Regions from separate parts of the Comamonas trifloxystrobinivorans genome, predicted to be linked through region 3. Evidence: riboswitches for the same ligand, from Rfam matches in the RefSeq annotation. Region 3 holds a riboswitch; each other region holds the start of a gene.
What was found. Region 3 has a riboswitch for cobalamin ahead of ACFIQF_RS22460 (nitrite reductase). Riboswitches for the same ligand answer to the same signal wherever they lie in the genome.
Positions count from the first base shown of each region.

Region 1 (7,317 bases), on a different contig from region 3:
ATGCGCAGGATCAGCTCGGACTGCGAGAAGCCGCGCGTGTGCAGGCGCTGCACCAGGTTCAGCAGGAAGGCGGCCAGGCGCTCTTCTGCACGCATGCTGCCCAGCAGCAGCATGACGCCGTGCTCGCGCACGATCTCGCGGCTCATCACCTTGTGCACGTGGTGCTGCAGCGCGTTGACTTCGCGCGAGAGCTCTTCGAGCGTGGAATAGGGCATGACGCAGACTTCCGCATCTTCCAGCGCAATCGCGTCGCAGGAATGGCGGTCGTTGACGATGCCATCCAGCCCGATGATCTCGCCCGCCATCTGGAAGCCGGTGACCTGGTCACGACCATCTTCGGTGGCGATGGTGGTTTTGAAAAAACCGGTGCGGATCGCATAGAGCGAGTTGAAAGCCTCGCCATTGCGGAACAGGGCGGTTCCTCGTTTGATTCTGCGGCGGGTGGCAACAAGCTCGTCAATACGATCCATTTGATCGGATGAAAGGCCGACGGGCATGCACAACTCGCGCAGATTGCAGTTGGAGCAGGCCACTTTGATCGCGTTGGGTGTCATGTGTCAATATCCGGTTACAAAAAATTGTGTAGAAACAAAGGTTCCACACTTAGCCTCATTGTGTACGGAGGCGTAAAAATGATCCTTGACATAAGTCAAGGACATGGGCGTCCGCTTGCGGCACATTGCAGCTTCTAAAAGAAGAGAGATCATGATGGCCTTGACCCCCGACTTGCTGCGCCGGTTCGATGTATCCGGCCCGCGTTACACTTCGTATCCTACCGCAGACCGCTTTGTTGAAGCCTTTGATGCGGATGGCTACCGACGAGCGCTGGAGCAGCGCAGTGCTGGTTTGGGTAGCCGTTTGGTGCCGTTGTCGCTGTATGTGCACATACCGTTTTGCGAGTCGCTGTGCTACTACTGCGCTTGCAACAAGATTATCACCAAGCACCCCGAGCGCGCCGACGAATACCTGGACTATCTGGAGCGCGAACTCGATTTGCAGTTGGCGCATTGCCGCAGCAATCAGCCTGTCAGCCAGTTGCATCTGGGTGGCGGCTCGCCAACCTTCCTGAGTGATGAAGCACTCACACGCCTGATGGAAATGGTGCGTGCACGCTTTCAGCTGCAGCCGGGGGGCGAATACTCTATAGAGGTCGATCCCAGAACAGTGACGCCGGCGCGACTCCGCCATCTCTACAGTGTGGGCTTTAACCGTTTGAGCTTTGGCGTGCAGGATTTTGACCCGCAGGTGCAAAAAGCCGTGCACCGAGAGCAGCCCGCCGAGCAGGTGTTTGATTTGGTGGCGCAGGCGCGCGCCATCGGCTTTGAGTCCATCAATATCGATTTGATCTACGGCCTGCCGCAGCAAACACCGGCCAGTTTTGCCCGCACCATGGAGCAAGTCTGTCTGCTGCGCCCCGATCGCATTGCGCTGTACGCCTATGCACATTTGCCCGAGCGCTTCAAGCCCCAGCGCCGCATTGCTGTGCAGGAGCTGCCCAACCCGGTCGACAAGCTGTCCATGTTGGCGATGGCTTTGGAGAGTCTGCAGGCGGCGGGCTATGTCTATGTGGGCATGGACCATTTTGCTTTGCCTGGCGATGGGCTGGCCGTGGCCAAGCGCCAAGGGCGCCTGCACCGCAACTTTCAGGGCTACAGCACGCAACCCGATTGCGATCTGATGGCGCTGGGCGTGTCGGCCATTGGCAAAATCGGTGCCACCTACAGCCAGAACGCCAAAACGCTGGAAGAGTATTACGACCTGATCGACCAAGGCCAGATCCCCGTGGTGCGCGGCTTGGCGCTGGGCCGGGACGACATGCTGCGCCGCTGCGTGATCATGAGCCTGATGTGCCAGGGCACGGTGGTGCTGGAGTCGGTCGAGCAATCATGGCTGGTCGATTTTCGCCAGTACTTTGCCGCTGAGCTGGAGCAACTGCAGCCCTTGGTGGAGCAGGGCCTGGTCGAGATCACGCCAGAGGCGATCAATGTGACCGAGCTGGGCTGGTACTTTGTGCGCGGCGTGGCCATGGTGTTTGACAAGTATCTGCAAGCCGACCGCACGCGGGCCCGTTTTTCCAAAATCATCTGAACGAGTCAGCGCGGGTGGTGGGCCGCATGGGCTGCGGCTCAGCACCCGTTACGCTTCAGGCAGAAAGTGCCGCCAGGCTTTTGTACAGCATGTACATGGCCAGGCACAGCAAAATGCCGCCAAAGATTTTCTTGAGTTGCGCCACGGGCAGCTGGTGCGCCGCCTTGGCGCCCAGTGGTGCCGTCAGCACGCTGCAAACGGCTACGGCCACCAGGCCCGGCAGCCAGATATAGCCCAGCGAATGTGGTGGCAGGTTTTGCGCATGCAGGCCGGCCAGCATGAAGCCGATCACGTTCGTCACCGCAATCGGGAAGCCCAGCGCAGCGCTGGTGGCCACTGCGTTGTGGATGGGCACGTTGCACCAGGTCATGAAAGGCACGCTGATAAAAGCGCCGCCGGCTCCCACCAATCCAGATAAGCCTCCGATCACGCTGCCAGCCGCCAGTTGGCCGCCGGTACCAGGCATGGTGCGGGTGCTGCTTGGCGCGCTCGACTTGCGGAACATGCGCAACGCCGAGTAGCCGACAAACAGGCCAAAAAACAAACCCAGGTAAGTGCCTTTGAGCAAAGCAAAAATGCCCAGGCTAGCCACCAGCCCACCCAGCACAATGCCGGGCGCGAGGCGTTTGACGATGTCCCAGCGCACGGCGCCGCGCTTGTGGTGGGCGCGCACGCTGGAGACCGAGGTGAACATGATGGTGGCCATCGAGGTGGCAATCGCCATCTTGATCGCCAGCTCTGGCGCCACCGCCTGCGTGCCCAGGATGTAGGTCATGAAAGGCACCAGCACCATGCCGCCGCCAATGCCGAGCAAACCTGCCAGAAAACCGGTGATCAGGCCCAAGCACGAGAGCGGGAGCAATACGAGAGGATCGGTCATGGTGGGCGTTCGCGCAGGAAAAAGGCCACCTGACTCAGGTGGCCTGAAAGCCCCGCCGCAGCGGAGAGGAGAAGCTGACGGGTGGCAGCGCTGGAGGGCGGCCGCCCCAAATGAGGTGTTCGCAGCGGATCCACCGGACCGTCATCCTGAACCGGGGGTTCAGGTGGGCGAGGGCAACCTGTCGTTGGGTTCATCTGACGCGAGACGATCACGCTCAACAGGTGATGTACCAAGCCCGTGCTCGTAGAGCATTGGTTCAAGGAACTATAAAGTCCGGCAGGGCTGCGAACGCTTCCATTGTACCGGCTGGGGCCTGGTTGCCGGCCCAAAATGCCAATTCAATGTCCGAAACTGGGGCAAAAATAGTAGCAGCCAGTGCTTGATGGGAAAGCGCTGGCTGCTGGTTTTTTGCCAAATCCTTGCAATGGGCGGCAATCTGTGTTGCAACCGCTGCCCATGCGTGGGGATTGAGTGCCTCAGGAGGCGGCGGTGGCGTTGGCGGTTGCGGCCGCAGCCGTGTCGCTGGTGGCTGCGTCGAGGCGCTGCATGATAGCTTGCAGGCGCGGCTCGTCCCAGTTCAGCGATGCCTGGCCGCTGGCGGCAGCGGGCTGTGCCGCCGCTTCGCTGCGGGCCTGTTCGGCTTGCTGGTTCAGCTCGGTGTTCTGGGTTTTCAGGTCGAGCAGGTCAAAAGCCATGTTCAACGCGGCCAGCACGGCAATGCGCTCGCGGCCGCGGATCTTGCCGCTGTCGCGGATGCCGCACATGGCGTCGTCCACCTGCTTGACCGCTGCCAGCAGGCGCTCTTCCTGGCCTTCGGGGCAGCCCAGCATATAGCTTTGCTGCATGATGTGTACTTCAAGCTGCTTCATGATTCGTCCTGGTCAAAAGTCTTGGGCAGGCGTTCGATCAGCGCGTCCACGCGCGAGCGGGCGGCTGTCAGGCGCGATTGCAGGGAGTCGCGTTCCTGGGTGAGGGAGGCCATCTGCTCTTGCAGTTCGGCGTGCGCGCGTTGTAGTTGTTCGTGGCGGGTCAGCAAGGCTTCCACCCGTTCCAACATCAGGTCCAAAGAAGGCGTAGTGACCATAGAGAGACAGTTTTTGATTGCGCAACAGTAAAGACGATAAAATTGTACCCGTTGGTGCTCGCCACGGTGGTTCACACCCTGGCAGTTCAACGGGAAGCAGGGGAGTTCGCTTGTGCCCTACAAGCCATGCCCAACCTGCGCTGCCCCCGCAACGGTAAGCGATCGATGGCTGTACGCCATCTGCAGCCGCAATATTGCCACTGAATACCTTGAACAAGTGTTTGGGAAGGCGCGCGCTGTGACATCGTCAGCCCGGATACCGGCCAACGCTGAGGACTGCGGTGCGTCTGCCTGACAGGCGTGCCGCTTCTGTTTTTCCCCATTTGCCGGCGGGGAGGCTGGCGCGGGGTAGTTATCGCCTGAGATTCCCATGAAATCCCACTTGCCGCTGGTGCGCCTGTCTGCGCCTGAGTCCGCTGTTGCCTTGTCCACCCTGTCTTTCTCGCCCCGGCGCGTAGCCCTGGCTGCCGCCTTGCTGGCCGCTGCCGGCGCCCAGGCCCAAGAGGCCGCCAGCGCGGATGCAACAGAGGGTAAAACCTTGCAGGAAATGGTGGTAACCGCCAACCGCATTGAGCAGCCGCTGTCGGATTTGACGGCCGACATGTCGATCATCGACGACAAAACCCTGCAGCGCCAAGGGCCGGGCGCCATCGCCGATGTGCTGGCGCGCGTGCCCGGCATCCAGATCACCCGCAACGGCGGCCCGGGCGCGGCCACTAGCGTTTTCATCCGCGGTGCGGAATCGCGCTTCACGGCGGTGTATGTAGACGGCGTGCGCCTGGATTCGCAATCCACCGGCGGTGCCTCCTGGCAGTCGCTGCCCTTGGCGCTGATTGAGCGCGTGGAAGTCTTGCGCGGCCCGGCCGCTGCCGTGTATGGCTCGGACGCCATGGGCGGCGTGGTGCAGATTTTCACCAAAAAAGGCGAAGGCGCACCCAAGCCCTACGTCGGTTTTGGCGTGGGCAACCGTGGTACCTACACGGCCGAGGCCGGCATCTCGGGCGGCGCAGGTGCTTGGGATTACTCGCTGGGCCTGAACCGCGCGCAGTCCGACGGCTTCAATGCCCGCAACACGGCCACCGCCAATCCCGACAAAGATGGCTACCGCAACAACGCCATCAATGCCCGCCTGGGCTACCAGATCAACAAGCAGCAGCGTCTGGAAGCGACCATGCTGGCCAGCGATATGAATTCCGGCTACGACACCAGCCAGCAAGACGACCGCAGCATCAACAAAATGTATGCGCTGGGCCTGAACTGGCAGTCGCAATGGACCGACAACTACAGCACCAAGCTGCAGTTCACCCAGTCGCGCGACTACTACGAAACCCGCCCCTCGCCCTACGAAACCGATACGCGCCTGCACAACTACCTGTTCCAGAACGAGTGGCGCTATGGCGTGCACACACTGACGGCTGCGCTGGAGCGCCGCGAAGACACGCTGGTCAACGGCGACATCAACCGCGACCGCAGCCAGAACGCGCTGGCGCTGGGCTACGGCCTGCACAGCGGTGCGCACACCGTGCAACTGAACCTGCGCCGTGATGACGACAGCGAATTCGGTGGCAAAACCACGGGCAGCGCGGCTTACGGCTACGAGTTTGCGCCCAACTGGCGCGCCACCGCCACGGTGGGCACGGCTTTCCGCGCGCCTACGCTGTACCAGCGCTTCAGCATGTATGGCGATCCGTCGCTCAAGCCCGAAGAAAGCAAGAACGCCGAACTGGGCCTGCGCTGGGCGCAAGGCAGCAACAGCTTCTCGGCCACCGTCTACCGCAACAACGTCACCGAGCTGATCAACTGGGTCAGCAGCACGGGCACTTGCGCTGGCAACTCCGGCCCTTATGGCGGCTGCTACAGCAATGTGGGCCGCGCGCGCCTCGAAGGCATCACCTTGGCCGGCACCACCAAGCTGGGCCAGTTCAACCTGCGCGGCTCGGTCGATTTCCAGAACCCGCGCGACCGCGATACCGACAAGCTGCTGGCACGCCGCGCCAAGCGCTTTGCCTCGCTGGGCGTGGATACGCGCTTGGCTGGCTGGGATCTGGGGGCTGACATGCAGGCCACGGCCAAGCGTTTTGACAACGCAGCCAACACCAATGTGCTGGGTGGCTACACCTTGTTCAATCTGTCGGCCGCAACGCAGATCGCCAAGGATTTCAGCTTTATCGCCCGCATCAACAACCTGACCGACAAGAAGTACGAAACCGCGCGCACCTACGCCAACGAAGGCCGCAGCTTCTACGCCGGCATCAAGTGGATGCCGCAATAAGCCGTGACTGAAGCAGTGCATTCCTCTGCCGCAGCTGTTCGTTGCGTGGCGCTGCTGGTGGCAGCGCCGGCCTCCGGGCAAGGCAAAACCACGGTCACCGCTGCCTTGGCGCGGTTGCATGCCCGCGCCGGGCGGCGCGTGCAGGTGTTCAAATGCGGGCCGGATTTTCTCGATCCGCAATGGCACCGGTTGGCCAGCGGCCAGCCGGTACACGCGCTGGACCGCTGGATGAACGGCGATGCCGATGTGCGCGCACGCCTGCACCAGGCCGCGCAACACAACGATGTGCTGCTGATCGAAGGCGTGATGGGCTTGTTCGACGGTGCCAACAGCGCCGCCGAGCTGGCCAAGGCGTTGGGCGTGGCGGCCATCGTCGTTATCGACGCGGCGGCCATGGCCGGTACCTTCGGTGCCATCGCTTATGGCTTGCAGCATTTTGACCCCGGTTTGCAGTTGGCTGGCGTGCTGGCCAACCGCGTGGCCAGCGCCCACCACGGCAACTTGCTGCGCGAAGGCCTGCGCGACCCGGCTCTGTGGCTGGGCGCCATGCAGCAGGTGCAGCGCGAAGGCAGTGCGCCACGCGCCAACCTGCTGCCAGAGCGCCACCTGGGCCTGATCGCGGCGCACGAGCTGCCCGATGCCATGCAGCGCCTAGACGCCGCTGCCGATGTGCTGGCGCAAACCCCGTTGGGCCAACTGCCTTGGTCTGAATGGCAAGCGCGCTGGTCGGTTGATTTTGTGGCGCCGCCTGCTGTGCCTGCCGTGCCAGAGTTGCTGGCCGGCAAGCGCATTGCCGTGGCCCGCGATGCGGCTTTCAGCTTTATCTACACCGCCAACCTGGAATGCTTGCAAGCCATGGGCGCCGAGCTGGTGTTTTTCTCGCCGGTAGCCGGCGAGCGCTTGCCCGCTTGCGATGCCTTGTGGTTGCCCGGCGGTTACCCTGAACTGCATTTGCCCGCGCTGCAGGCCAATGCTGGCCTGCAGCTCGATCTG
Region 1 covers NZ_JBHZGV010000009.1:155,828-163,144, forward strand. The annotation lists gene fnr (fumarate/nitrate reduction transcriptional regulator Fnr) at 1-554, opposite strand, end outside; gene hemN (oxygen-independent coproporphyrinogen III oxidase) at 706-2,088, shown strand; gene ACFIQF_RS12555 (sulfite exporter TauE/SafE family protein) at 2,144-2,968, opposite strand; gene ACFIQF_RS12560 (cell division protein ZapA) at 3,445-3,837, opposite strand; gene ACFIQF_RS12565 (DUF904 domain-containing protein) at 3,834-4,052, opposite strand; cobalamin riboswitch at 4,088-4,334, shown strand; gene ACFIQF_RS12570 (TonB-dependent receptor domain-containing protein) at 4,423-6,324, shown strand; gene ACFIQF_RS12575 (cobyrinic acid a,c-diamide synthase CobB) at 6,328-7,317, shown strand, end outside.
Region 1: another riboswitch for cobalamin. It lies ahead of ACFIQF_RS12570 (TonB-dependent receptor domain-containing protein); the one in region 3 lies ahead of ACFIQF_RS22460 (nitrite reductase).

Region 2 (7,317 bases), on a different contig from region 3:
CGTTTTTGGCGGCCGAGCCCAGGCCGCCGCGGCCCAGCAGCAAAATGGCGTGGCGGCTAGCGCTCATGGGAAGCCTCTCTCCAATAGCTCACGCGGGGTTTGCCGTGATGCGGGTCGGCATCAATCGCGGCTTGCACGTCGAACAGCGTTTGCACGGCTTCGGCCGTCAGCACTTGTTGCGGGGCGCCCTGTGCAATTACCTCGCCAGCGCGCATCAGGTACAGGCGGTCGCAGTACTGCGCGGCCAAGTTCAGATCGTGGATCACCACCACCACGGTGCAGCCCGAGCCGCGCAGCCAGTCCATCAACTCCAGCTGGAACTGGATGTCGAGGTGGTTGGTGGGCTCGTCCAGAAAAATCAGCTGCGGCTGCTGCGCCAGCGCACGCGCCAACACTACGCGCTGCTTCTCACCGCCCGAGAGCGAGGCCACGCACTGCCCTGCCATGTGGCTGGCGCGTACGCTGGCTAGCGCATCGGCCACCACAGCGCGGTCGCGGGCGCTGTCTCGCCGCCAGCGCGATTGGTGGGGTAAGCGGCCCATTTGCACAAACTCTTGCACCGTGCAATCGAAATCGGTGCGCTCTTGCTGCGACACCACGGCCACTTGCTGCGCAAAAGCGCGGGCCGAGAGTTGCCAGATGTCTTGCCCCAGCAAACGCACCTGGCCACCCGGCTCGGGCTGCAGTGCGCGGTAGAGCAAGCGCAGCAGGCTGGATTTGCCGCAACCGTTGGGCCCGACAATGCCCACCATTTCGCCCGCCTGCACATGCAGCGATACGCCGCGCACAATCGGCCTGGCCTTGACGCCATGGCCGGCGCTCCACGACAGTTGCTGGGCTTGCAGCATCACACTTGCCTCCCCGGCGCATCGGCCGTGCGGCGCCACAGCATGCCGATGAAAAACGGCCCGCCGATCAGCGCGGTGATCACGCCCACCGGCAGCTCCATGGGCGCAAACCAGGTGCGCGCCAGCACATCGACCAGCACCAGAAAACACGCGCCCAGCAAGGCGCTGACGGGCAAGACCCGGCGGTGATCGCTGCCCACCAGCATGCGGGTGATGTGCGGGATGACCAGGCCGACAAAGCCGATCACGCCGCTCACCGCCACCATGGTGCCCGTCATCACCGACACCACCACAAACAACTGCATGCGCAATTGCCGCACCGCCACGCCCAGGTTGGCAGCGCCTTCGTCGCCCAGCAACAAGGCGTTCAGCTCGCGGGCGCACAGGAGCAGCCACAACAAGCCTGCCAGCAACACCACGGTTGGAATGCCCAGCGCACGCCACTGCGCGCCAGCCAGGCTGCCCAAAGTCCAGGTGAGCAAGGCGTTGGCCAGCTCACGCTGGCCGGCGGTCAAGGTGATCAGGCTGGTGATGCCCATGAGCAAATAGCCGACCGCCACACCGCTCAAAATCAAGCGCGTGGCATGCAGTTGCCCTTGTTGCCGCGCCAGCGCATACACAAGCACCGTAGCGCCCAGCGCGCCCAAAAATGCACCGGCGGTGATCGCGTATAAACCCGCCACCGCCAGGCTGCCATAGGCCAGTACCGACACCGCGCCCACCGATGCGCCGGACGATACGCCCAGCATGTACGGATCGGCCAGCGGGTTGCGCACCATGGCCTGCATTACCACGCCCACCACTGCCAAACCCGCGCCCACCAAGGCCGCCAGCAGCACGCGTGGCAAGCGGATCATCCAGACGATCTGGTAATGCTGGCGCTGCGCAGCGCCCTGCCCTGTCACTGAACCATCGGCTTGCAGCCCCAACAGCGCAGCCACTTGCTCGCTCACAATCGCCCACACCATGCCCACGTTGATCGATGCCGAGCCCCAGGTGATTGCGCCCAGCACGCACAGCAGCAACAAGGCCGCCAACAGCGCCAGCCAGGCCGGCAAAGGCCATTCGTTGCTGTGCCAGTGAAAACGGCTGGCGTTGCAGCTCATGGCTGGCTTTCAGGCGTTGCCGCCTTGTTGGCAGGCGGCGCAGGCCACTGCACCGGGTCGATGCGAATCTGCCGCTGCGGGTGCAAGGCTGCTGCCAGGCGCTGCGCGGTTTCGATATTGCGCGGGCCGGGCGTGGCCTCGGCGTAGCTCATCACAAAAAAGCGCCGCTCGCGGATGGCGCTGACCTCGGCCAGCTCGGGGCGCGAGAGCAGAAAATCGATCTTGCCTTGCGCACTGGGCGTGCCGTAGTCGATCACCACAATCCACTCCGGATCGCGGGTGATCACATCTTCCCAATTGCCACGCGGCCAGTTGCGCTCCAGGTCGTCAAAAATATTGCTGGCACCAGCCGCTTCCAGCATGGCTTGCGGCATGCCCAGGCGGCCCACGGTTACGGGGATTTTTTCGCCGCTGTCGTACACAAATACCCGTGGGCGCTCAAGCTCGCCCTGCATCTGCTGCGCCAGGCTGTCTATGCCTGTTTGCAGGCGTGCAATTTTGGGCGCGGCCTGCTGCTCCACATCGAATATCTTGGCGATATTGCGCAGATCCACCAGCATGTCGCCCAGCGCAATCTGGCTGCGCTTTTGCACATGTACGCAAGATTCGCTGATCACATACGAGGCCACGCCGTGGCTGGCCAGCAGCTCGGGCGTCACGCCACCGGGGCGGAAGCCGTAGCTCCAGCCGGCAAAAACAAAATCGGCGCGGGCATCCAAAATTGCCTCCAAGCCCATGCCTTGTGGCGACAGGTTGGGCACTTTCTCCAGCCAGGGCTTGGCCTGCGGGCTGATCTCCTTTTGCGCCTGAATGCCGGAGTAGCCCACCAGCTTGTCGCCCAGGCCCAGGTAGAGAAACATTTCGGTGATGTTGACGTCGTGCGTCACCGCCCGCTGCGGCACGGCCTGGTAGCGCTGCGACTGGCCGCACACATCCACATCCACCGCAGCGCGTGGCTGCGCTGGCACCAAGGCCGCCACCTGCGTGGGCGGCTTGGCGTTGGCCTCGTCGGCCCGCTGCCCGCAAGCGGCCAAGCACAGGGCGGCGGCCAACGCGCCCAGCACGCCAACACTGCGAAAGCTGTTTCTCACCTGCATGGTTTCAGCCCCCGGCCTCAAAAGCGCACATGCGCCGTCAGCTCCCAGCTGCGGCCTGTGCCCAGCAACCACTGGCTGCGGCTGTAGGCGGCGCTGGCGTAGAGCTTGTCCGTCAGGTTGCGGCCTACCAGACTCAGCGTGGTGGAGCGGTTCAGGTTCCAGGCCAGCACCGCATCTGCCACGGTGTACGAAGACAGGCGCGAGCTGTTCGCGTTGTCGCTGTAACGGTCGCCCACATGGCGCAGGCCGAGCGACGCACGCCAGTCGCCGCGCTTGTAATGTGCCCAGGCGTTGGCGGTGATGCGCGGCACATTGGCCGGCCGGTTGCCCGCGCGGTCCAGGCCGCTGGCGCCTTCGAGCAAGCGGTCAAACTGGGCGTCGGTATAGGCCAGATTGCCTTCCAGGCGCCAGGCGGGGTTGGCGTCCCACACGGCAGCCAGCTCCACGCCTTTGGACGACTGCTTGCCGCCCTGCACCGATTCGGCCGGCCGGTCCGGGTTGCGCGTGATGATGTCGTTCTTGCGAATGTCGAAAAGCGCCAGCGTCCACTCGCCCCGGCCGTCGGCCAGCTGCTGCTTGATACCCACTTCCAGCTGGCGCCCCTTGCTGAGCGTAAAGCCGCTTTGCGATTGGCTCAGTGACAGCAAGCTGGTGACCGGATCGTGGCCGGTGCTGGCCTGCGCATACACGCTGGTGTGCTCGCCCAGGCGCCGCGTCAGGCCCAGGCGGGCCGAGGTGCCGCCCAGCTTTTTGTCAAAGCCGCTTTGGCTGAGCAGATCGCGCCGGTCAAAATCGTAGAGATCGCGGCGCACACCGGCCAGCAGCAGCCAATCGGCGCTCAGCTTCCAGGCGTCTTCCAGGTAGAAAGCATGTTGCTTGATGCGCGAGGACATGCGCGGCAAATACGGGTCGGCGCTGCTCCAGTAACCGTTGCTGCCGCCGAGCACCGGCACTTGCGATTGGCCGCTGTAAGGCGAATTGCTGCTGCTCGTGAATTTGGCCTCAGACACATCCCAGCCCAGCGCCAGCTCGTGCGCACCGGCCTGCAAAACCGCACCCAGACGGTTGCCGGTTTGCTCCAGGTCGTGGCCAATCTCCAAGTAGTCCGAGCGGTTCATCACGCCAGCGCGCGGGTCGTAGGCATAGGCCTCGATGTTCTTCCAATGGCGGTCGGCCTTCAGGTGGTACACCTCGTTGCGCAGCAGCACGCCGGCTTGCGGCGTCCACTCGGCCTTGATCTTGTAGCGCTCGTCCTGGTAGTGCACATCGCTGTCGAGAAAGTTGAAGTTGCGGTCGCGCAAGCTGCGGACAATCTTGCCGTCCACCACGGGCGAGCCAAAGTAGCGCTCGGGCTTCTGGTCGCTCACGTCGGCCGTCAGATCCACGCGCAAATCGCTGCTGGCTTGCCAGCGGATGGCGCTCATGAGTTTTTTGCTGTCGCTGTTGCCCAGCTGGCGTTGGCCGTCGCTGCGCTCGCCGTACACGTCGAGCCGGTAGCTCAGGCTGTCGCTCAGCGCGCCCGTCGTGCCCAGGCCAGAGCGCAGGCTGCCGTGCGAGCCCGCGCCCAGCAGCACCTCGGTGCTGCGCTCGCGGCTGGGCTGTTTGCGCACCGCGTTGATGGTGGCGCCCATGGTGCCGCTGCCGTACATGAGAGAGGCCGGGCCACGCAGCACATCAAAGCGCTCGTAGCCCCAGCTGCTGTTGGGGTAAGCCACGGTGCCGGCGGCCACGCCCTGCACCAGGCCGTCTTCGGCCACGCCTACCGAGTTGACGCCGGCAAAACCCCGGCTGGAAAAAGCCAGGCCGCCATTGCCGGGCTGGCTGTTGGCGCTCAGCCCCACGGTGCGCACCACCGAGCCCACCACGGCGTAATCAGCGCGCTCTTCCAACTGCGTGGCAGTGACGGTGCTCAGGCTGGCGGGCAGATCTTGCACGCTGATGTTGAGCTTGCTGCCCGAGGTAGCAGGCAGCGCCAGGCTGTTGCGCTCGGGCGCGTCGCTGGTCACCAGCACCTCGGGCAAAGTGACTTCGGCCAAAGCCAGCGCTGGCATACCCAGCAAAGGGCTGGCGCAGCACAGGCGGCTGAGCTGGCGCGTGAATGAATTGGTGGTTGGGCGAGTGCGTTTGCGCGCAGCCAAAAACAGCCGGGCGACCGGGCGCAAACGGAAAGAGGGAGAGAAAGCAGCGTTCATGAGATCAGGAGTCAAACTGCCTGATGTGGGGGCTGCTCTGCGCCCGACCCTGCCTGCGAAAAACGAAACCAGGGACGAGCGCAAGACCGCCCGTCCACACCCCGCAGACAGTTGGGAGAGCGCGCCCCAAAGGGCACGCCACGGCTAGACACAGGCCGGTCTCCGGGCTTGCAGGTCGGGGCGCGTTACCCCACCAGCATTTCGCCTTCCCAAACCGCGCCGCCCGCAAGGGCAAACGACTGGTTCAGTGGCTGGGCCCCTAAGGGCCCGAGAAATGCGGCTCCTGCCTACCGTTGCGGGGGCAGCCAAGGCTTGCGGCATAGCGCCGGCACCTTGTTCCCGTTTCACTTGCCGTAGCAAGCACCTGTGGATAGGCTTTCAAAAAAAGCATGCCGAGTTTAACAGTTGGCCAGGCGCGTGGCCGCCAAACTCAGGCGCGGATCAGCTCGGCCCCCCATTCCTGCGCCAGTTTTGGGCAGCGCTGCAGCTGCAGCCACTGCGTATCGAAATCGATCACCGTAATTTGATCGGCCTGCTGCGGCCGCGGCGGCAAGCTGGCAAAGCGGCCATCGCTCAGCAGCCACAGGCAGGCGTGCAGCGGCGCTTGCTTGCGCATGGTGCGCAGGCTCTCGTCCAGCAAGGCCAACGCGCTTTCCAAGGGCGTGCCACCACCGCCGCTGATCGGCTCAATCCAACCCGCGTTGAACGCCTGTGCCTTGAAGCTGCGGTGCAGCAGCTGCGCGCCCGTGCCGCTGAAGCCGATCACGCACAGGCTGTCGCGGCTGCGGTAAGCCTGTTCGGCCAGCGCCTGCAAATAGCCTTTGGCCAGCGCCAGCTTTTGGCCGCGCAGCATGGAAGACGATTGGTCCAGCAATACACAGTGCACCAGCTTGGCGCCCGATGCCTGCGGCCGGTAGCGCAGGTGCTCCAACGCCAGCGGCTGCGCGCCTTTGGCGGCCAAGGTCTGCGGCCAGTCCAGCCGTTGGCGCGCCGGCGTTTGGGCGCGGCCTGCGCCGCTGGTATTGCTGGCGCGCCCCAGCTGGGCCCGGCCGTCCTGGCTGGCGCGCATCAGGCTTTTTTTGGCAGGCCCGGCCTCCAACCGGGCACGCTGTGGATGGCGCTGGCTTGCGGCGCGGCCATGCCGCCCCAAGCATCACCGCCTTGGCTTCCAGACGCTGTTGCATCATCGGCGTGTGCATCGCCTTGGCCGTTGTTTTGGCTGGGCGGTGGCTCGCTCGGTGGCGGGTTGCTCGGTGGTTCGGCTTGTTGCGTATCGCCCGCAGGCGTTGGCTTTGGAGCTTGCGCATCCGCGCTGCGGCGGTGCGCCAAAGCCAGCTCGGCCACTTGCTGCACATCGGCCAAGTTCACTTGCGTGCGCCCGGCCAAAGCCGCGCTAGCGCGTGCAGCGCGCAGCATCACCAAATCCGCACGCACGCCTTCCACGCCGGCTTGTTGGCACAGCTCGGCAACCGCGTCGTGCACGGCGTCCGGCCAGGCCACGTTTTCCAAATTGGCGCGGGCGGCCAGCAACTGCGCAGCCAATGCGTTTTGTTGCTCTGCATGGCGCTGGCAAAAAGCTTGCGGATCGGCGTCAAAAGCCATGCGTGCCAGCACAATGCGTTTGCGCGTGGCCACATCGGGCACATTCGGCAGGCGCACGTACATGCCAAAGCGGTCCAGCAACTGCGGCCGCAATTGGCCTTCTTCCGGGTTCATGGTGCCCACCAGCGCAATGCGCGCCGCGTGCTGGTGCGATACGCCGTCGCGCTCCACGCGGTTAATGCCGCTGGCGCTCACGTCCAGCAGCAGGTCCACCAGGCGGTCGGGCAGCAGGTTCACCTCGTCCACATACAAAATGCCCTGGTGCGCCTGCGCCAGCAGGCCGGGTTTGAAGCTGATGGCCGCATCTTGCAGCGCGGCCTGCAAGTCCAGCGAGCCTTGCAACTGCTCTTCGCTGGTGCCCAGCGGCAGGTTCACCCACTGGCCGCTGGGCAGCAAATCGGCCAAGGCGCGGGCGCTGGTAGATTTGGCCGTGCCGCGTGGCCCCTCGATCAGCAGACCTCCCAGCAGCGGG
Region 2 covers NZ_JBHZGV010000001.1:59,514-66,830, forward strand. The annotation lists gene ACFIQF_RS00260 (CbiX/SirB N-terminal domain-containing protein) at 1-67, opposite strand, end outside; gene ACFIQF_RS00265 (ABC transporter ATP-binding protein) at 57-848, opposite strand; gene ACFIQF_RS00270 (FecCD family ABC transporter permease) at 848-1,954, opposite strand; gene ACFIQF_RS00275 (ABC transporter substrate-binding protein) at 1,951-3,051, opposite strand; gene ACFIQF_RS00280 (TonB-dependent receptor) at 3,069-5,243, opposite strand; cobalamin riboswitch at 5,380-5,626, opposite strand; gene ACFIQF_RS00285 (vWA domain-containing protein) at 5,674-6,312, opposite strand; gene ACFIQF_RS00290 (magnesium chelatase ATPase subunit I) at 6,312-7,317, opposite strand, start outside.
Region 2: another riboswitch for cobalamin. It lies ahead of ACFIQF_RS00280 (TonB-dependent receptor); the one in region 3 lies ahead of ACFIQF_RS22460 (nitrite reductase).

Region 3 (7,317 bases):
TGCATACGCCAGCCCTGATCGGGCCATTCCCGAACGCTTTAACGATACAAGGGAGGTCTGCGCTTCGCGCAGATGCCTGGAGGCTCGTTTTTCAATTGGCGTTGGTGGGCATTGCATGCAGCTGCTGGCCGGGTCTCGCCCCGGCGGGCGACCTTCTTTCTTGCTGCACGGCAAGAAAGGAGGCAAAGAAACGTGCCCTACATCCAGCGTCCCCGAAAGCTTCGCGGAGCGAATCTTTCGCGGCAACCTGCGCTCGAAGCAAACGGCGGCGTGCGGCATAACTTACTGCGCGCCAAGGCGCTCCGTTCGAACAGATGCCGCAAGTCAGAGCACGAAGTTTGGCTGTCCTGCGGCAGCCAAACCGCCGCCGTTTGCTCCGATCGCAGGCGCTGGCTGAAAGGGGTGGGGGACAGCCAACAGCCAACAGCCAACAGCCGGAACATCCAACGGCCTGCGAGAGCTGCGCCGTTTCACTCCCTCTCCCGCTGGCGGGAGAGGGTGGGGGCGCCCGGCTAGGGGTGAGGGTGGTACTGCCTTACCGTTGGCATGCGGTCTGCATTTGGGCGGTGTACGCCCCAGCTCTCTCCCGAGGGAGAGGGAGAAAAACTGCCAGCCATCGTTAACCACCTTCGTTCTTCCACGAAGCTATCCCGCTCCCACCCCTTTTGCATGCGCCGAGGAGCACAGGGCGTGGGCTGGCAGTTGCACCGCAGAGTGCAACTGCTTCGTGCTCTGACTCACCGTGTCTGTTTGAACGGAGAGCCTTTGGCTCGCAGTGAGTTTCACGGTGCAGGCCACGCCCGAGCACTCGCAGGTTGCCCTCTTGAATTTCGCCAAAGCGAAATTCAAAGGGACGCAGGCAGCAGGGGCCGCCTTGCTTTGGTTACTTTCATTGGCGGCGCAATGAAAGTGACTGCGCCGCCGGGCGCACATCCCGGCATCTGCGCGAAGCGCAGACCTCCTCGCAGAGAAAACGAACGCTCACCGCTACGCGTTCGCCTCTACCCGCTGACTACCATCTGGCGCTTTGCCGCCAAGGCAATAACCATAACGGCGCTGGAGCGTTTGCGTGACGATATGGACGGTTACGCTGCCAGCCGTTTCCCCGATCGCAACCGGCCGCAAATCCAGCACATCACGCTGTTTCGCTACCGCGAGGCGCTGCCTTGGCAGCCGCTGGTGCAAGCCTGTAGCGCCTTGTCGGCCTGGCAACAAACCTGGCGCATCGACCAGCTGGAGCTGGTGCATGAAACGGCTTACCCCTTGTTGGCAGGCCGCCTGGTAGGCGCTTTGCCCTTGCGCGACTGACTCTCTGCTGGCGCCGCATTGCGCCAAAGCTCGGGCAAGCCACACCCGCATCACGATCTTTGGGCCGGGTGCCAAACCCGGCGTAGAATCCACTCCCACAACAGGTGCTTCCAGGCGCGTTCTGCGCTGCGAAGTGAAACGGGAAGCAGGTGCGTGGCCTTTACACAGAAGGCTGCAATGCCTGCACTGCACCCGCAACGGTAATCAGAGACGTTGCACGCAAGCCCAGGCGCACAGCCGGGCAGCCACTGCGAAAGCGGGAAGGCGCGTAGCAAACACAGCTGGCAAAAGCCCGCTGAACTCTGAGAGTCCGGAGACCGGCCTGGTGTTTTCAAGGCGCAGCGGGAGTGCATGTGACCTGATGGGCAGCCACGTCCGCATTGCGGGCAGCGGCTGCCGGTCTTTGTCTCGTCCAGATTTCTATCTCTCCTTCTGCACATTTTGTTCATGCGGCCCGGGTGGTGGCCGCAGCGACTGTGGGTGCTGCATGGCGCGAGAGCTTCTGTCTCTATCTTCTGAGTGCTTTACGCTAAGGCGTGAGCGTGGTTATTGTGCTTTTTGCATGCTGCGGCTGGCCGGGTTTCGCAACGCGGCTTGCGCGTTGGGCTTCATCTGCGCAGCCCAACCATGAACCCATCCTTCAGCGTTCAAGGCTGGTGCCCCACCGCCTGGCAACCCATGCAGGCGCAAGACGGCTGGCTGGTGCGCGCGCGTCCGCCGTGTGCGGCCATTACTGCGGCGCAATGGCGCGTGTTGGCTGAGTTGGCGGTGGCGCATGGCGACTCGCAGTTGGAGCTTACGCGCCTGGGCAATGTGCAATTGCGTGGCGTGGCCGAAGCCGGGCTGGGCAGTTTGCGGGCCGCGCTGGTGGCGGCCGGGCTGGTGCCTGCGCAGGCGGATGCTGATCTGGCGCCACCCGTGCACTGCACGCCGTTTTACCGGCCGGGCGATGCAACGCATGCGCTGGCGTTGCAGCTCTCGGCAGCGGTGCAGCAACAGCTCAGCCCGGCAGCTTTGCAGCGCTTGGGCCTGGCGCCGCTGCCCAGCAAGTTTGGTTTGCTGGTGGATGACGGGCAGCAGCGGCTCAAAAACACGGGTGCCGACATTCGGCTGTGGCTGGAGCCCGATGGGCGTTACGCGCTCTGTGCCAGCGGCGCTTTGGAATGGCTGCCGTTTGAGTGTGCAGAAGACGCTGTCAGCACCGCCATACAGCTGGCCCGCTGGTTTGCGCAGCAGCGCATGCAACACCAGCCGGCGCCAACGCGGCTGCGCAGTTTGATTGCGCATTACCCGCGCAACACGCAAATACACCGTGAGGTAGCTGCGGCGGCCAGCGCGCTTGCAAGGCCTGTTTCATTGCCTGCCGATGGCGTGTTGATTGGCGCGTCACTGGGCCGCGTCAATGCGCATGCCATGTTGGCGGTGCTGCAGCATCTGCCCGAAAGCGCACCATTGCGCGTTACGCCTTGGCGGTCGTTGTGGGTGGATGCGGCGCTGGGCCAGGCTTTTCAAGACCCGCAGTACTGGATTACCGAAGCCGACGACGTGCGCTTGCGCGTTTCGGCCTGCACGGGCGCGCCGCGCTGTGCGCAAGCGCATATTCCGGCGCAGGCGCTGGCTATGGAACTGGCGCCGCATGTTCCCGCAGGCAGCCATTTGCATGTCAGCGGCTGCGCCAAGCGCTGTGCGCTCGCTGCCGATGCAACGGCAGAAATCAGCGCTGTCTTGCAGGGCGCTTCGGTCCAGCTTTTTCTCCGCTCCAACAGCAGCCATGCTGCGCCGCCCGTCTGCCTCATACCTGATGCGTTGCGCGCCGCGCCCCAACAAATACAACAACTGATCCATGACCTCCACGCTTAAGCACAGCTACGAAACCAGTGGCGCTGCCATCTACCGGCAGTCTTTTTCCATCATCCGCAGCGAGGCGGATCTGCAGCGCTTCTCGCCTTTGCAAGAGCGCGTGGCCTGCCGCATGATCCACGCCGCCGGCATGGTGGAGCTGGCGCAGCACATCCATTTTTCGCCCGATTTTGCCGAGGCAGCGGAGGCCGCATTGCAGCGCGGCGCGCCGATTTTGTGCGATGCGCGCATGGTGAGCGAAGGCATTACCCGCGCGCGTTTACCGGCGCAAAACGCCATCATCTGCACCTTGCAAGACCCGCATGTGCCGGCGCTCGCTGCCGACATGGGCAACACCCGCAGCGCGGCGGCGCTGGAGCTGTGGCGCGAGCATCTGGCTGGCGCGTTGGTGGCCATTGGCAATGCGCCCACGGCCTTGTTCCACTTGCTGAACATGCTGCAAGACCCGGCTTGTCCGCGCCCGGTGGCCATCATCGGCTGCCCGGTGGGCTTTGTCGGCGCGGCCGAATCCAAGGACGCCTTGCGCGCCTGGGGCGGCGTGCCGTATGTCATTGTTGAAGGGCGGCTGGGTGGCTCGGCCATCACCGTGGCGGCTGTCAATGCGCTGGCCAGCGCGGCAGAGTGAGGGGGTGGCGATGACGAACCTAGGCAACATCATCTGCGTCGGCCTCGGGCCGGGCGATCCAGACCTCATCAGCGTCAAGGCCGACCGGCTGCTGCGCAATGCGCGCCATGTGGCGTTTTTCCGCAAGCGCGGCCACCCGGGCAAGGCGCGGCAACTGGTCAATGGCATGCTGCATGCCGAGGTCACCGAATACCCAATGGAGTACCCGCTGACCACTGAAATCCCGCACGACGACCCGCGCTACATCGCGCAGTTGTCGGCTTTCTACGCGCAGTGGCAAGTGCGCCTCACCGAGCTGGCACGCACCGAGCAAGTGGTGGTGCTGTGCGAGGGCGATCCGTTTTTTTACGGCTCTTTCATGCACTTGTTTGTGCGTTTGCGCCAGGCGGGCGAGGTGCCGGTGGAGGTGCTGCCCGGCATACCGGGCATGGTCGGTTGCTGGCATGCCACCGGCATTCCCATGACCTGGGGCGACGATGTGATGAGCGTCTTGCCCGCCACCTTGCCCGACGAGCAACTGCGCCTGCATGTGGCGCGCTCCGATGCGCTGGTTTTCATGAAAGTGGGGCGGCACCTGGGCCGCATCCGGGCGCTGCTGGCCGAGCATGGCAAGTTGGACAACGGCTGGCTGGTGGTCAACGGCACCATGGCGGACCAGCAAGTCATGCCGCTGCGCGACGCGCCTGAGCGCTGCCCGTATTTCGCCATCGTCATCGTGCATGGCCACGGCCGGCGCCCGGCCAACGACATGTGAGAACGCCACCATGCCAACACAACAAGCATGCCTGAGCGTCGTGGGCCTGGGCCCCGGCGCAGACGAGCTGGTAACGCCACAAGTGCGCGCCGCCATTGCCAACGCCAGCGATGCGTTTGGCTACTTTCCCTATATCGCCCGCTTGTCCGGGCTGGAGCATTTGCAGCTGCATGCCAGCGACAACCGCGAAGAGCTGGACCGCGCCCGTGCCGCACTCAACACGGCCGCACAAGGCCGGCAGGTGTTGATGCTGTCGTCTGGCGACCCAGGCGTGTTTGCCATGGCCAGCGCCGTGTTTGAGGTGCTGGACCACGCTACGCCCGAGGAGCAGGCGCGCTGGGCCGCTGTTGACGTGCAAGTGCTGCCCGGCATCACCGCCATGCTGGCGGCGGCCGCGCGTTTGGGCGCACCGCTGGGGCATGACTTTTGCACCATCAACCTCTCCGACAACCTCAAGCCGGCGAGCGTGATCGAGCGCCGCATCCGCCTGGCAGCGCAGGCGGATTTTGCAATGGCTTTTTACAACCCCGCATCCAAAAACCGGCCGCAAGGTTTTGAGCGGGCTTTGCGAGTGCTGCAAGAGGAATGTGAGCCGCAGCGCCTGGTTTGCTTGGCGCGCAATGTCAGCCGCCCGGACGAAAGTTTTCAAGTACTCCGGCTGGAGCAGGTGCAGGCCGACATGGCCGACATGCGCACCCTGGTGATTGTGGGCAACCGCTACACGCGGCAAGTGGGCCGGCATGTTTACACGCCGCGCAGTTATGCCGAATAAGCTCGCCAGTACTCCGGCGTTACACCGTGGCGGCCAGCCACTGCATCGCCTCGTCGGGCGTTTCACACAGCGTTCGGGCGGGCAGGCGCGGGCGCTCCACCATTACCACGGGCAGGCCCAACTGGCGTGCGGCTTCGATCTTGGCGTAGGTATCCGGCCCGCCAGCGTTTTTGCTGACGATGCGGCTGACCCGGTGCTGGCGCAGCAGGGTCAGCTCGTCCGCCAGCTGAAATGGGCCACGCGCTATGACCAGCTCGCAATTCGCGGCGGGCAGCGGAAAGGGTTCTTCCGGCGCATCAACCACGCGCAGCACAAAGTGATGGCCGCCAGCGCAGGGGGCAAAAGCCGCCAACTGCTTGCGCCCGATGGCAAGGAACACGGTGCTGCCGTCTTGCGGCAAGGCACTGGCAGCGGCTGGCATGTCGGCCACGGTCGTCCAGCGGTCGCCAGCCTGCGCTTGCCAGGCGGGGCGCTCCATGGCCAGCAGCGGCACACCCAGCGCGGCGCAGGCCTCGATGGCGTGGCTGCTCATCTGCGCGGCAAACGGGTGCGTGGCGTCTATCACATGGCTGATGCGGTTCTCGCGCAAGTACTGCACCAGGCCGGCCACGCCGCCAAAGCCACCCACACGGGTGGGCAGCGCTGGCGTGCGCCGGGTTTGCGTGGCGCCAGCGTAGGAATAAACAGCTGGCACGCCCGCAGCGTGCAGGCGCGTAGACAAAACATGGGCATCAAAAGTGCCCCCTAACAGGAGAACATGGGTCATGGCCAATCCGTGGCTTTCAATCATCGGCATGCATCCGTCCGGATTGGACGGTTTGAGCGCAGCCGCGCGCCGAGACCTCGATCATGCCAGCTTGGTGTTCGGCAGCCCGCGTCATCTGGCCCTGGCCGGCGTGGGCGAGCGCGGCCGTGCCTGGCCTGTGCCTTTCGATGTGGGGCCGGTGCTGGCGCTGCGCGGGCAGGCCTTGGTGGCGGTGCTGGCTTCGGGCGATCCGTTCCACTTTGGCGCTGGTGCATCGCTGGCGCGCCATCTGCAAGTGGGCGAATGGCGCAACCACCCGGCGCCTTCCACCTTTGCCTGGGTCGCTGGCGAGCTGGGCTGGTCGCAAGAGCAGACGCACTGCCTGGGCCTGCACGCCCGGCCTTTGCAAACGCTTGCGCCTTTGTTGGCGCCTGGCGAGCGTTTTATCTGCTTGCTGCGCGACGGCGCTGCTGCGGCTGAGTTGGCGCAGTGGCTGTGCGCCGCCGGTTGGGGAGAAAGCCCACTGTGGCTGGTGTCGCATGCTGGCGGGCCAGACCGCGTTTTGCGCTCAGCGTTGGCGAGCGAGCTCTTATCTTTGCTGGCGGACGATCCCGCAGCAGCACCGGTTGCCGCTGCCTTTGAGGCGCGTGGCGGCGCTGGTTTTGTGCGCGTGCCGGGGCGCAGCACAGCCACTTTTGCGCACGACGGCCAGATCACCAAAGACGCCGTGCGGGCCATGACGCTGGCCGCGCTGGCACCGCGCCAGGGCGAGCTGCTGTGGGATCTGGGCGCGGGCTCTGGCTCGGTATCGGTGGAATGGTGTCTGGCTGGTGGCCGCGCCGTTTGCGTGGAGCAGCATGCTGCGCGTGTTGCCAATATTGAGCACAACGCCCGCCAATTTGCTTTGCCCATGCAGGTAGTGCAGGGCGATTCGCGCACCTTGCTGCCCCAATTGCCAGGCGAGCCGCAAGCCGTTTTTGTCGGCGGTGGTTTTGACCAAGCGCTGTTTACCGTGCTTTGCGCAAGGCTTAAAGCGCCTTGGCGCTTGGTGGTAAATGCGGTAACGCTGGAGACGCAGGTCTTGCTGGCGCAACTGCATGGTGCCCATGGCGGCCGCTTGCAGCAACTGCAATGGAGCGAGGCTGTGCCGCTGGGCAAGCTGCATGCCTGGCAGGCCGCAAGGCCCGTGGTGCAGTGGGTTTGGAGCGCAGCATGAGCCCGCACACGCGCTGGCTCGTTGGCTGGGGTTTGCG
Region 3 covers NZ_JBHZGV010000024.1:58,625-65,941, reverse strand. The annotation lists gene ACFIQF_RS22465 (hypothetical protein) at 1,078-1,308, shown strand; cobalamin riboswitch at 1,404-1,648, shown strand; gene ACFIQF_RS22460 (nitrite reductase) at 1,936-3,168, shown strand; gene ACFIQF_RS22455 (precorrin-8X methylmutase) at 3,152-3,793, shown strand; gene cobI (precorrin-2 C(20)-methyltransferase) at 3,804-4,547, shown strand; gene cobJ (precorrin-3B C(17)-methyltransferase) at 4,558-5,319, shown strand; gene ACFIQF_RS22440 (cobalt-precorrin-6A reductase) at 5,339-6,085, opposite strand; gene cbiT (precorrin-6Y C5,15-methyltransferase (decarboxylating) subunit CbiT) at 6,084-7,280, shown strand; gene ACFIQF_RS22430 (cobalamin biosynthesis protein) at 7,277-7,317, shown strand, end outside.